DNA from 2 places in the Streptomyces sp. NPDC091972 genome. Region 1 is predicted to be linked to the other one. Evidence: predicted binding sites of a transcription regulator. Region 1 holds the regulator's gene; the other holds the start of a gene.

Region 1 (7,290 bases):
ACTAAGCGGTAACTTATGCAGTCCGTCTGAGACTACCCCCATCCTCCGCCGCACTGTAGCCGGGTGCGGGGTGATCTGAATCGCTGAGGGTTACCTTAAAACCCGATCGTGTTATTCGTGATGAATTGGTACATACGGCGCTAATTTAGGCTCGTGCTCTACGGGATCCTCGCCGCCACCTCCGCCCTGCTCCTCGCCGCCGTGCTCACCGCCGTGCTAAGGACGGCCGCCCTGCGCCTCGGCATCGTCGACCGGCGATGGCGACGGCCCGTGCCGCTGTCCGGCGGCGTGGCGGTGGTGGCCGCCACCTGCGGGGTGGCGTTCGTCGGGGACTGGCGGGGGGTCACCCCGCTCGGTCCCGACGTCGGACGGCTGCTCCTCGCGGGGGCCGGCGTGGCCCTGCTCGGCCTGGTGGCCGACGTGCGGCGGGTCAAGGCGCGGTTCCTCGTGGGCGGTACGGCCGTGGCGGCGGCGTGTGTCGTGCCGTACGAGGAGACCGGGGTGCTCGCCGGGATGCTCGCGGTCGGATGGATCGTCTTCGTGGCGCTCGGGTTCAAGGCGCTCGACCACGCCGACGGACTCGCCGGGACCGTCGGGGTGGTCACCGCCTTCGGGGCGGGGGCCTGTGCGGCGGCCGAGGTGATGGACGGGCTCGCCGTGCTGCTCAGCGTGCTGGCCGCCGCGCTGACCGGGTTCCTGATGCACAACTGGCATCCCGCGCGCGCGGGACTCGGCGCCTGCGGGGCCCTGTTCACCGGGTTCGTGCTCGCGTCGGCGGCCGTGACGACCCGCGCGGGGCAGGAACTGGGCTCCAGTGCGGGGGTGCTGTCCGCGCTGACGGCGGTGGTGAGCGCCGACGTGCTGTTCGTCGTCCTGGCCCGGGGGCTGTCCGGGCGGCCGCTGCTGCGTGCCGCTCCCGACCATCTCGCGCACCGGCTGCGGCGGCTCGGTCTCACTGCGCAGGGGGTGGCCGTCGTCCTCGGTGCCGCGGCCTTCGGCGGGGTACTCGTCGCGGTGCTGGTGCACCTGGGCTGGATCGCCGCGACCGGTGCCCTCTGGGTCGCCGGGGGCGCCCTCCTCGTCGTACTCGCACTCCTTCGGGTCAAGTGCGGTAGCCCACAACGTCCCGTATCGACGCAGGTCAGAGCCCCATTGCGTGTAAGGAACGGATAAGAGTTGAGCCTCCATGGCTCAGGTCTGTTGACCGAGCCGGAACCGTCGTGCACACTTGAGCCTGTTCCACTCAAGTCAGCCTGGAGGATTAACCATGGCACGTGCGGTCGGCATCGACCTGGGCACGACTAACTCCGTCGTCAGCGTTCTCGAAGGCGGCGAGCCCACCGTCATCACCAACGCCGAGGGTGCCAGGACCACGCCGTCCGTCGTCGCCTTCGCGAAGAACGGCGAAGTGCTGGTCGGCGAGGTGGCCAAGCGCCAGGCGGTCACCAACGTGGACCGGACCATCCGTTCGGTGAAGCGTCACATGGGCACCGACTGGAAGATGGAGCTGGACGGGAAGCCCTTCAACCCGCAGCAGATCTCCGCCTTCATCCTTCAGAAGCTGAAGCGGGACGCCGAGTCCTACCTGGGCGAGAAGGTGACCGACGCGGTCATCACCGTCCCGGCGTACTTCAACGACTCCGAGCGCCAGGCGACGAAGGAAGCCGGCGAGATCGCCGGTCTCAACGTCCTTCGCATCGTCAACGAGCCCACCGCGGCCGCGCTCGCCTACGGCCTCGACAAGGACGACCAGACGATCCTCGTCTTCGACCTCGGTGGCGGCACCTTCGACGTGTCCCTCCTGGAGATCGGCGACGGCGTCGTCGAGGTGAAGGCCACCAACGGTGACAACCACCTCGGTGGTGACGACTGGGACCAGCGCGTCGTCGACTACCTGGTGCAGCAGTTCAAGTCCGGTCACGGCGTGGACCTCGCCAAGGACAAGATGGCCCTCCAGCGCCTCCGCGAGGCCGCCGAGAAGGCCAAGATCGAGCTGTCCTCCTCCACCGAGACCTCGATCAACCTGCCCTACATCACCGCCTCCGCCGAGGGCCCGCTGCACCTGGACGAGAAGCTCACCCGGGCTCAGTTCCAGCAGCTCACCGCGGACCTCCTGGAGCGCTGCAAGACCCCGTTCTTCAACGTCATGAAGGACGCCGGCGTCTCCATCAACGAGATCGACCACGTCGTCCTCGTCGGTGGCTCCACCCGCATGCCCGCCGTCGCCGAGCTCGTCAAGGAGCTGACCGGCGGCAAGGAGGCCAACAAGGGTGTGAACCCGGACGAGGTCGTCGCCATCGGCGCCTCGCTCCAGGCCGGTGTCCTCAAGGGCGAGGTCAAGGACGTCCTGCTCCTCGACGTCACCCCGCTGTCCCTCGGCATCGAGACCAAGGGCGGCATCATGACCAAGCTCATCGAGCGCAACACCACGATCCCGACCAAGCGGTCCGAGATCTTCACCACGGCCGAGGACAACCAGCCGTCCGTGCAGATCCAGGTCTACCAGGGCGAGCGCGAGATCGCGGCGTACAACAAGAAGCTCGGGATGTTCGAGCTGACCGGTCTGCCGCCGGCCCCCCGTGGCGTGCCGCAGATCGAGGTGTCCTTCGACATCGACGCCAACGGCATCATGCACGTGACCGCCAAGGACCTGGGCACGGGCAAGGAGCAGAAGATGACCGTCACCGGCGGCTCCTCGCTGCCGAAGGACGAGGTCGACCGGATGCGCCAGGAGGCCGAACAGTACGCGGAGGAGGACCACCGCCGCCGCGAGGCCGCCGAGACCCGCAACCAGGGCGAGCAGCTCGTCTACCAGACGGAGAAGTTCCTCAAGGACAACGAGGAGAAGGTCCCCGCCGAGGTCAAGACCGAGGTCGAGGCCGCCGTCGAGGAGCTGAAGGCCGCGCTCAAGGGCGAGGACACCGCGGAGATCCGCACCGCGACCGAGAAGGTCGCCGCGGTCTCCCAGAAGGTCGGCCAGGCCATGTACGCCGACGCCCAGGCCGCGCAGGCCGCGGGCGGCGAGGCCGGCGCCGAGGCCCCCAAGGCCGACGACGACGTCGTGGACGCCGAGATCGTGGACGACGAGCGCAAGGACGGTGCCGCGTGACGGAGGAGACCCCGGGCTTCGAGGAGAAGCCCGACGTCCCCTCCGGCGCCACCCCCGACGACGCCGAGCCGAAGGCCGCCCCCGAGGAAGGGGCGGCCCCGGCCGGGGACGCAACAGCGCAGATCGCCGGCCTGACGGCCCAGCTGGACCAGTCGCGCAAGGCGCTCGACGAGCGCACCGCAGACCTCCAGCGGCTCCAGGCCGAGTTCCAGAACTACCGCCGCCGGGTGGAGCGGGACCGGATCACGGTCAAGGAGATCGCCATCGCGAACCTCCTGACCGAACTCCTGCCCGTGCTCGACGACATCGGCCGCGCGCGGGAACACGGGGAGCTCCTCGGCGGGTTCAAGTCCGTCGCGGAGTCCCTGGAGACCGTCGCGGCGAAGATGGGCCTTCAGCAGTTCGGCAAGGAGGGCGAGCCCTTCGACCCGACGATCCACGAGGCCCTGATGCACAGTTACGCGCCCGACGTCACCGAGACGACGTGCGTGGCGATTCTGCAGCCTGGGTATCGCATCGGCGAGCGCACCATCCGCCCCGCGCGGGTGGCCGTGGCCGAGCCGCAGCCGGGCGCGCAGACGGTCAAGGCCGAGGACGGGTCCGAGGCCGGCGACGACAAGGACAACGGCCCTGAGGAGGGCTGAGGTCGAAGAGATTGATCGGGACACCGGAAAGGGGGCGCGTCGAGGATGAGCACCAAGGACTTCATCGAGAAGGACTACTACAAGGTCCTCGGCGTCCCCAAGGACGCCACCGAGGCCGAGATCAAGAAGGCGTACCGGAAGCTCGCCCGCGAGTTCCACCCGGACGCCAACAAGGGCAACACCAAGGCCGAGGAGCGCTTCAAGGAGATCTCCGAGGCGAACGACGTCCTCGGTGACCCCAAGAAGCGCAAGGAGTACGACGAGGCCCGCGCCCTGTTCGGCAACGGCGGCTTCCGCCCGGGGCCGGGCGGCGCGGGCGGCTCCTTCAACTTCGACCTGGGCGACCTCTTCGGAGGCGCCCAGGGCGGGGGCCAGGGAGCCGGCGGCTTCGGCGGCGGACTCGGAGACGTCTTCGGGGGCCTGTTCAACCGGGGCAGCTCCGGCACCACACGGGTCCAGCCGCGGCGCGGGCAGGACATCGACACCGAGGTCTCCCTCAGCTTCACCGAGGCGATCGAGGGCGCGACGGTCCCGCTCAGGATGTCCTCGCAGGCCCCCTGCAAGGCCTGTTCGGGCACCGGCGACGCCAACGGCAACCCGCGCGTGTGCCCGACCTGCGTGGGCACCGGCCAGGTGGCCAGGGGCTCCGGGGGAGGCTTCTCCCTGACCGACCCGTGCCCCGACTGCAAGGGCCGCGGCCTGATCGCGGAGAACCCCTGCGAGATCTGCAAGGGCTCCGGGCGGGCCAAGTCCTCCCGCACCATGCAGGTCCGCATCCCGGCGGGCGTCTCCGACGGGCAGCGGATCCGGCTGCGCGGGAAGGGGGCGCCCGGCGAACGCGGCGGCCCCGCGGGCGACCTGTACGTCACCGTGCACGTCGACACGCACCCCGTCTTCGGCCGCAAGGGCGACAACCTCACGGTGACGGTCCCGGTGACCTTCTCGGAGGCGGCGCTCGGCGGCGAGGTCAGGGTGCCGACACTGGGCGGTCCCGCCGTGACGCTGAAGCTGCCCCCGGGCACGCCCAACGGCCGCACCATGCGGGCGCGGGGCAAGGGCGCGGTCCGCAAGGACGGCACCCGGGGCGATCTGCTGGTCACCGTCGAGGTGAGTGTCCCGACCGAGCTGTCGGGGAAGGCTCGTGACGCGCTCGAGGCGTATCGCGAGGCGACCGTGGGTGAGGATCCACGGGCGGAGCTGTTCCAGGCCGCGAAGGGAGCTTGATCTAGATGGACGGCCGTCGACGCAATCCGTATGAACTGACCGAGGAGACCCCGGTCTACGTCATCTCGGTGGCGGCCCAGCTCTCCGGCCTGCACCCGCAGACGCTGCGCCAGTACGACCGTCTGGGCCTGGTGTCCCCGGACCGCACCGCGGGCCGGGGCCGGCGCTACTCGGCCCGGGACATCGAACTGCTGCGCACCGTCCAGCAGTTGTCGCAGGACGAGGGCATCAACCTCGCCGGCATCAAGCGCATCATCGAGCTGGAGAACCAGGTCGCCGCGCTCCAGTCGAGGGTGGCCGAACTCCAGGCCGCCGTCGAGGGCGCCGCGGCGGCCATGCAGCAGCGCGAGGCGGCGGTGCACGCGTCGTACCGCCGCGACCTGGTCCCGTACCAGGAGGTCCAGCAGACCAGCGCGCTGGTGGTGTGGCGGCCGAAGAAGGCGAAGGACTAGGGCACAGGCAGTGCACGAGAAGGGGCCCGGAGATCTCTCCGGGCCCCTTCTGCCATGTCGTCAGCGTCCGCTGAAGAACTCCACGGAGGCGCTCTGCGCGCCCTGACGGCCGTAGGCGTCCACGGCGTACGCCGTGGCGACGCAGGGGCCGTTCCAGGGGGCCGTCCAGGAGAGCGTGCCGGTGGTGGAGAACTGGTCGCCGCTGGAGCCGCAGGCGCCCGACATCTCCCAGGCGTAGCCCTTCAGGACGCGTGCCTCGTCACCCGCGCCGGGGACGGCCTTGACCTCGATGGGAGAGCGGCCGGGGACCCCGTTGGTGACCAGGGTCAGCTTCGGCGCGGCCGGGCCGGTCGCGGTGGCCGGGGTGAGCCGGTCGACGGTCACCGGCGAGGAGGGCACCGAGTCGGCGCCGCTCGCGTCGACGGCGGCCACGTAGTAGGAGGCCTCGCCCTGCGGTGCCGAGGTGTCCTCGTACGACGTGCCGGACGCGGTGCCGAGCACGCTCCAGGCGCCGTTGACACGGGTGCGACGGTAGACGCGGTAGCCGGTGGCGTCGGGGGCCGCGGTCCACGCGAGGGTGGTGGCCGCGTCGGCCGGGGTGCCGGTGGCCCCGGTCGGGGCGGGCACCGCCGAGGGAACGGGGCGGGTGACCGTGGCCGGCTCGGAGACCGGCGCGAAGTTACCGGCCCTGTCCACGGCCTGCACCTTGTACGCGTACGCCGTCCCCGCCTCTGCGGTCACGTCCGTCCAGGAGGTGCTCCAGACCGGGTGCGGCCCGTCGGGGTCGGACTGTCCCACCGGGGCGCCCCACACCTCGTAGTGGTCGACGTCCGGGGACGGGGAGGCCTGCCAGGTCAGCGAGTTGCCCGCCGTGGTGCCCACCGCCGTCAGCCCGGTGGCCGCGGACGGGCCGGTCCGGTCGACGGTGACCACGGGCTGGTCGGCGGTGCCGCCGGACTCGTTGCCCGCCTTGTCGCGGGCGCGGACCTCGTAGTAGTAGGTGTCGCCGGTCACCGGCAGAGTGCTGTCGGTGTACGAGGTCGAGGTGGTCGTGGTGAGCGGGGCGGCCGGGAACGAGGTGCCCTTCAGCCGCCGGTACACGCGGTACCCGGCGAGGTCCATCTCCTTGTTCTTGGTCCAGATGAGTGTGGCCTTGCCGGTGGTCTTGTCGTAGGTCAGCGAAGTGCCGGTCGGTACCAGGGGTTTGACCTTGTCGACGTCGGCTGTGGTGCGGGGGGTGTAGGTGACTTTGACCTTGGCGGTGCCGGTCCAGTTGGCGTAGTCGATGCGCAGGGTGTGCTTGCCGGAGGGGATGGTGACGTTGGCGGTCTTGGTGACCGTCGACGAGACGTTCTTCCAGAGGTCGATCTTGCGGACGCCGTCGAGGTGGACGCGCATGCCGTCGAGGCCGGTGGCGTTGAGGGCGAAGGGGCCGCCGGAGCCGAAGTCGCGGGTCACCGTCCAGCGGACGCCGAAGTTGTCCTTGGGCAGTCCGGTGACGGGGGCGCCGGTCCAGGTCTGGTCGATCGCGTTGTCGCAGTCGGTCTTCTTCGGGGTGCCGGAGAGGGACGTGTTCGCGTAGAACTGCCGTTTGAACACGGGGGAGGTGCACGACACGGTCGCCGCGGCGGGGGACGTCGTCAGGGTGACGAGGGTGCCGGCGGTGGCGAGGACGACAGCGGTGGCGGTCGTCCGTCTGGCTGACTTCATTCGATCCTCTGGTCGGGCGTGGAACAGCAGTTGTGGGGCTGCTGTGATCACGACTCACGAGGTGTGAAGTTGGTTGTACCGGTGTTCGCGCCAAGTCTTCACACCATCGGCGGAGAGTGGTGTTGCGCACTCGTTAAGTGATTCCGCTTGA
Region 2 (7,290 bases), on a different contig from region 1:
CCCGCACCCGACACCGCCCGCCCCAGCTACCCCGTCCGGCGGAACGCCAACCCCCGCCGCCGTCCGAGGCCGGACTACTTCTCCATGCCCCGGTTGAGCTGGTGCAGCAGTCGGGCCAGTTCGGTGACCTCCTGTGGGTTCCAGTGGGCCAGACGGCCCGCGTACCGGGCCCGGCGGGCGTCGCGGACCCGGTGCACCCGGGAGCGGCCCTCCTGCGTGAGGTCGACCAGCCAGGCGCGGCCGTCCGCGGGGTCCGGCTCGCGGGTGACGAGACCCAGGTCCTCCAGGGCACGCAGCTGGCGGGACATCGTGGCCTTGCCGACCCCGATGTAGCCGGCCAGTTCGGTGGCGCGCTGGCGGCCGCATTCATCCAGACGGATGAGCAGCCCGTAGGCCGCCGACTCCAGGTCGGGATGGACCTCCCGGGCCATCTCCCCCTGGTTGGCCCGGGCGCGGCGCAGCAGGACGGTCAACTCGCGTTCCAGCGCCAGGAATCCGGGCTGGTCCACACCGCTCGGCGCCCTGTCGGCCCCGCCCCGGCCGCCGTCGCCGTTTCCCTCTTCGTGCACGTCAGCCCCTGCCTTGGATTTCCCGGTCGTGAAAGTTTCCGCCAGATTGCGACATCACCGCAGCTCCGTAAGTATTTCGCAGGGCTGGACCAACGGCAGCGTCCGGCCCCTCTTCCCACCCCGTCGTCCCCGTACGTAGCGTCTCGACCGAGCAGTGGCTGGCATGCACACGTCAGCCCGGCACGGCCTTCCCTGTTCCCCCCACCGAGCATCACCGAGCCCTCGGAGGCACGCCATGCCCGTGCACAGACCCGGACCGATACGTCCCCGACGCCTCTTCCTCGTCGGACTCCTGCTCACCGCGTTCTCCCTGCTCTCCACCGCCCCCGTCCCGGCCGCGGAATCCCCCGAGGCCACCGCCGTCCCGGCCCGCGGCTCCGCCCGCATGGGGATGGGCGTCGTGGCGCACGACGGCCAGGGCGGCCTCCCCGCCGGCACCCGCGCCACCCAGACGGAGGGCGTCGACGTCGCCAGTTACCAGGGCAACGTCGCCTGGACCACCCTGTGGAACAGCGGCGTCCGGTGGGCGTACACCAAGGCCAGCGAGGGGACGTACTACACGAACCCCTACTTCTCCCAGCAGTACACCGGCTCCTACGGCGTCGGGATGATCCGCGGCGCCTACCACTTCGCCACCCCGGACACCACGAGCGGCGCGACGCAGGCCGACTACTTCGTCGACCACGGCGGCGCCTGGTCCAGGGACGGCAGGACCCTGCCCGGGGTGCTCGACATCGAGTGGAACCCGTACGGCGACGCCTGCTTCGGCAAGACGCAGAGCGCGATGGTCACCTGGATCCGTGACTTCCTGAACCAGTACAAGGCGCGCACCGGCCGGCAGGCCGTCATCTACACCGCCACGAGCTGGTGGACCCAGTGCACCGGCAACTACGGCGGCTTCGCCGCCACCACCCCGCTGTGGATCGCGCGCTACGCCTCGACGCCCGGCACCCTCCCGGCCGGCTGGAGCACGTACACCATGTGGCAGTACACCTCGACCGGCCCGACGGTCGGCGACCACGACCGCTTCAACGGCGCGCTCGACCGGGTGCAGGCCCTCGCCAACGGCTGACCCGCCCCGGCGTACGGCGAAGGCCCGGGCCTCCCTCACGAGAACCCGGGCCTTCACCTCATCCGGCAGCGCCCGTCACGCCGCCACCGGAACCTCCGGCGCCGCCCCGTTGGTGGCCGGGGCCAGCGCCAGCTCCAGGACCTGGCGGACGTCGGTGACGGCGTGGACGTCGAGCTTGTCCAGCACCTCCGCCGGGACGTCGTCCAGGTCGGCCTCGTTGCGCTTGGGGATGATCACGGTCGTCACCCCGGCGCGGTGCGCGGCGAGCAGCTTCTGCTTCACGCCGCCGATGGGCAGGACCCGGCCGGTCAGCGACACCTCACCGGTCATGGCCACGTCCGTGCGGACCAGCCGGCCGGAGAGCAGCGAGGCCAGCGCCGTCGTCATGGTGACGCCCGCGCTCGGGCCGTCCTTGGGGACCGCGCCCGCCGGGAAGTGGATGTGCACACCCCGGTCCTTGAGGTCTCCGACCGGCAGTTCGAGCTCCGCGCCGTGCGAGCGCAGGAAGCTCAGGGCGATCTGCGCGCTCTCCTTCATCACGTCACCCAGCTGGCCGGTCAGCGTCAGACCCGCCGCGCCCGTCTCCGGGTCGGCCAGCGACGCCTCCACGTAGAGGACGTCCCCGCCGGCTCCGGTGACCGCGAGCCCGGTGGCCACACCCGGGACCGCCGTACGGCGCTCCGCGGGGTCCTGGGCCGACTCGGGCACGTGGTGCGGCCGGCCGATCAGACCGCGCAGGTCCGCGTCCGTGATGGTGAACGGCAGCTCCCGCTCGCCGAGTTCGTGCTGGGCCGCCACCTTGCGCAGCAGCCTCGCGACGGACCGCTCCAGGGTGCGCACGCCCGCCTCGCGGGTGTACTCGCCGGCGAGCTTGCGCAGCGCGCTCTCGTCGATGACGACCTCGTCCTTCGCGAGCCCCGCCCGCTCCAGCTGGCGCGGGAGCAGGTGGTCACGGGCGATGACGATCTTCTCGTCCTCGGTGTAGCCGTCGAGGCGGACCAGTTCCATACGGTCGAGCAGGGCCTCCGGGATGGCCTCCAGGACGTTCGCCGTGGCGAGGAACACCACGTCGGACAGGTCTAGTTCGACCTCCAGGTAGTGGTCGCGGAAGGTGTGGTTCTGCGCCGGGTCCAGGACCTCCAGGAGGGCGGCCGCGGGGTCGCCGCGGAAGTCGGAGCCCACCTTGTCGATCTCGTCGAGCAGGACGACCGGGTTCATCGAACCGGCCTCCTTGATGGCCCGTACGATCCGGCCGGGCAGCGCGCCGACGTACGTCCGCCGGTGGCCGCGGATCTCCGCCTCGTCCCGCACACCGCCGAGCGCGACGCGGACGAACTTGCGGCCCATGGCGTGCGCGACCGACTCGCCGAGGGAGGTCTTGCCGACGCCGGGAGGGCCCACGAGGGCGAGCACGGCACCGCCGCGCCGGCCGCCGACGACGCCCAGGCCCCGGTCGTTGCGGCGCTTGCGCACCGCCAGGTACTCGGTGATCCGCTCCTTCACGTCCTCCAGGCCCGCGTGCTCGGCGTCCAGGACCGCCTTGGCGCCCTGGATGTCGTAGGCGTCCTCGGTCCGCTCGTTCCACGGCAGTTCGAGAACCGTGTCCAGCCAGGTGCGGATCCAGGAGCCCTCGGGCGACTGGTCGGAGGACCGCTCCAGCTTGTCGACCTCCTTGAGGGCGGCCTCCCGCACCTTCTCGGGCAGGTCGGCGGCCTCCACGCGGGCGCGGTAGTCGTCGGACTCCTCGCCCTCCTGCTCGCCGTTGAGCTCGCGCAGTTCCTTGCGTACGGCTTCCAGCTGACGGCGCAGCAGGAACTCCCGCTGCTGCTTGTCGACGCCCTCCTGGACGTCCTTGGCGATGGTCTCTGCCACGTCCTGCTCGGCGAGGTGGTCGCGGAGCTGCTGGGTGGCGAGCTTGAGGCGGGCGACCGGGTCGGCGGTCTCCAGCAGTTCGACCTTCTGCTCGGTGGTCAGGAACGGCGAGTAACCGGAGTTGTCGGCGAGCGCGGACACGTCGTCGATGGCCTGCACCCGGTCCACGACCTGCCAGGCTCCGCGCTTGCGCAGCCAGGCGGTGGCGAGTGCCTTGTACTCCTTGACCAGTTCGCCGACGTGACCGGGCAGCGGGTCGGGGACGGTCTGGTCGACCGTGGTCCCCTCGACCCACAGGGCGGCGCCCGGGCCGGTGGTCCCCGCACCGATCCTCACCCTGCTCCGGCCGCGGATGAGCGCGCCCGGGTCGCCGTCGGCCAGCCGGCCGACCTGCTCGACGGTGCCGAGCACACCCGTGCTCGCGTAGGTGCCGTCGATCCGTGGCACCAGGAGGACCTTCGGCTTTCCGGGTTCCGAGCGGGCCGCGGCCTGGGCGGCCTCGACCGCGGCGCGGACGTCGGTGTCGTTCAGGTCCAGCGGCACCACCATTCCGGGCAGCACGACCTCGTCGTCGAGCGGCAGCACAGGCAGAGTGAGCGGTGTGGACGTCGAAGCCATGATCTCCCCTTCGGCAGTCAAGTTGAGCTATGCCGACTCAATGCCCATGAGCCGTCGAATGTTCCCCACCCGCTTGCCTGTTCGCTGTCGGCGATCACGACTGCCGGAATCGGCACGTCCGGACCTAGGGTCGAGGCGTAATAGGCACATACGGTCACCGGTCATTACTGGGGGATGTCGTGGACGGAGTCGTGCAGGCGTGGGTGACCGGCTGGGTCGTGTCCCGGGGGGCCGCCCCGCCCGAGCGGGAGCCCTGGGGGTTCACCGTCGACGTGGGACAGCTCGCGCAGGTCTCGCGGCACGTCTTCGAGGCGCTGGGCGCCGACGTGGACGAGCGGCTGGTCCGCAAGGTGGCGGACGGGGTGACGGGCGCCGGGGTCTGGCTCAAGGTGTTCCAGGACCCGGAGGTCGTCCGGGGCTGGCTCGGCGAGGGCTGGTGGGTGGACCCGGAACCGGGGTACCTCATGACGGTCCCGCTGGCCGGAGCCGCGGGCGGAGACGGGCACACCCCCGACGGCTACCGGAAGCGCGTCTGGTCCGCCGGCGGCGTCACGCGCGTGCTCCTCGCCGCCCCCGACGGCTCCCTGGCCGCGCGCGGCCAGACCGCCCCGACCGGCGCCACCGCCGTCTTCGACCAGATCGAGACCGCGCCCGCGCACCGGCGCCGGGGCCTGGGCAGCGTCGTCATGCGCACCCTCCAGGGCGCGGCGGCCGCCGCGGGGGCGCGGGCCGGCGTCCTCGCCGGAACACCGGCGGGACGGGCCCTGTACGAGTCTCTGGGCTGGCATGTGCAGGCTCCGCTCACCAGTGCCAAGTTCGTGGGCCGGGGCACCGGGTGAGCGTCCGTCACGGTTCACCGCGCGAAGCCGCCAGGCACCCCGGCAGGGGCTCTGTCACGCTGCGCCGGTGATCGCCCCGGTTCCCCGGTGGTCTCCGCCGGCCGCAGGGCGGACAACGCCCGGCCGGCGCCGGGTCTTCCCGGCGGCCTGCCGGGTCTCGGACGCCGACGTCCCGGTGACCGCGGGCCACGACCCGGCCACCAGCCGCCCCGCGCCGGCCCGGCTCACGCGACCGACCACGACCACGCCGTTCGGACGGGCTCACCGGCCCTCTGGACACCGCCGCTGCCCGGCCGGGGGAAACCGCCCGGCCCGATCCCCGCGCCGCACCAGCGGCCAGGTCGCGACACCGATCACCAGGGCGATCGGGTGACCCCAGTCGGTCAGTGGGTCGGTGAACGCGATCAGGGCGGTCACCAGCAGCCAGCCGAAGAGGGCGAGCAACGGCCAGCGCAGCCACGGCCCGAGCAGCCCCGCCAGGGCGCCGACGCACGCGGCCACGCCGAAGCTGACGCCGTAGTCGAGGCGGTGCAGCGAACTGGCGGGCAGATGCCCGACCAGGACCGCGAGGCCGATGGGCACCTCCGTGGCGAGGGTCGCCCCGGCGTGCCCGAGCAGGAAGACACCGGCCGTGCGCACGCCGCCGATCCGCCGCTCCAGCGCGGTGAGGACGAACAGCAGGGCGAGGGCGTACGGCGAGAGGATCCCGCCCGCGATCCACGACGCGCTGGCCACCAGCACCAGTACGGGCATCCGGGCGAGGTGGACGACATCGGTGCTGGAGCCCTGGTGCAGGGTGTGCACGAGGACCGGGTCCAGATGCGCGGCGACCAGGGAGACGACGGCCAGGACGGCGCCGTAGCCGAAGGTGAACGGCGTCCCGGCGGGGGTGGGGAGCAGCCGCCGGAACCGGGGGACGTGAAGTCGCTTGCCCGGAGCGGCGGTTGCCGTAGGTGTCGCCGGTACCGCGGCACCCGTCCCGGCCCGTTCCCGCTGCCGGGGCATCGCGTCGAGCAGCCCTGCCCCCGCGGGCGCTTCCGGGGCGGGCGCGCCGGAAGGGGCTGGCGGCACGGTCCGTTCCAAGGTGGGCTGCTCCTTCCGTCGCACCCCACCCTTCGCGCCCCACCCGTCCCCTGTCTGTGACCCGCGCCACCCCGGCCCCGATTCACAGGGACTTCTCAAGCAGTCCCGGTCCGGCCGCCGGACCTGCCAGGATGGGCCGATGCCCACCTCGTACGACATCCCCGAAGTCCTGGACCGTCGCGAGGGCCCGTACGGAGAGGTAGTCCTGCGGCGGCACGGCGAGTTGCTCCAGATCATCGCCAACGGCTGCTTCCTGATGGACACCTCCGACGGCCGCTCGGAGCGGATGCTGGTCGACGCGGCGCTCGCCGCGCTCGACGACCGGCCCGATCCGCACGTCCTCATCGGCGGACTGGGGGTCGGCTTCTCGCTCGCACACGCGTCCGCGAACCCGCGTTGGGGCCGGATCACGGTCGTGGAGCGGGAGCCGGCGATCATCGACTGGCACCGCACCGGCCCGCTCTCGGCACTCTCCGCGAAGGCGCTCGCCGATCCCCGGACGAACATTCTGGAAACGGATCTAGTCGGATTCGTCAATGAGACATGCGCCACTTTCGACGCGCTGTGTCTCGACATCGACAACGGCCCCGACTGGACGGTCACGGACGGCAACCACGACCTGTACGCGCACACCGGACTCACAAGCTGCGCAAGGGCGTTGAAGCCGGGCGGGGTACTGGCCGTGTGGTCGGCGAAACCCTCTGCGGAATTTGAGGGATCCCTAGCAAATGCCGGGTTCCAACAGGTACGTACCGAGGAGATCCCGGTTGCCCGGGGCGTACCCGACGTCGTCCATCTCGCCGTCCGACCTGGATAGCAAAGGTGTGACGCCTCCCCGTACTCTGCTTCCCTACGCCGATCATTCAAGCGTCAATCGCAGTCATGCGCAGACAAGGAATCACCCCACATGGTTCCGGAAAGCACTCCCCAGGGGCGGGCGATGGAGCAGACACACACCTCCCACAACGGTTCGACGGCTACCCCGGGCGCTCAGCGCCGGGTCCTGGTCGTCGAGGACGATCCGACGATCGTCGACGCCATCGCGACCCGCCTGCGCGCCGAGGGATTCCTCGTGCAAACGGCGGTCGACGGTCCGTCGGCGGTCGACACGGCCGAGGCCTGGCAGCCGGACCTGCTGATCCTCGACATCATGCTGCCCGGATTCGACGGTCTGGAGGTCTGCCGCCGTGTGCAGGCCGCCCGCCCGGTGCCGGTGCTCATGCTGACGGCCCGTGAC

The links. Region 1 encodes HspR, which represses chaperone genes until heat shock. Its sites were predicted from a motif close to TTGAGNNNNNNNNNCTCAA; they were not measured.
Region 2: a site for HspR is predicted at 4,154-4,172, ahead of lon (endopeptidase La). Genes of this name have one in related genera too.

Annotation. Positions count from the first base shown of each region.
Region 1 covers NZ_JBIVSV010000005.1:425,449-432,738, forward strand. Annotated here, with positions in the region: gene ACIQJT_RS17715 (MraY family glycosyltransferase) at 154-1,173, shown strand; gene dnaK (molecular chaperone DnaK) at 1,268-3,109, shown strand; gene grpE (nucleotide exchange factor GrpE) at 3,106-3,753, shown strand; gene dnaJ (molecular chaperone DnaJ) at 3,799-4,977, shown strand; gene ACIQJT_RS17735 (heat shock protein transcriptional repressor HspR) at 4,983-5,429, shown strand; gene ACIQJT_RS17740 (fibronectin type III domain-containing protein) at 5,490-7,139, opposite strand.
Region 2 covers NZ_JBIVSV010000007.1:164,207-171,496, forward strand. Annotated here, with positions in the region: gene ACIQJT_RS22210 (MarR family transcriptional regulator) at 75-569, opposite strand; gene ACIQJT_RS22215 (lysozyme) at 805-1,641, shown strand; gene lon (endopeptidase La) at 1,717-4,131, opposite strand; gene ACIQJT_RS22225 (GNAT family N-acetyltransferase) at 4,311-4,970, shown strand; gene ACIQJT_RS22230 (rhomboid-like protein) at 5,232-6,053, opposite strand; gene ACIQJT_RS22235 (spermidine synthase) at 6,193-6,870, shown strand; gene ACIQJT_RS22240 (response regulator transcription factor) at 6,994-7,290, shown strand, end outside.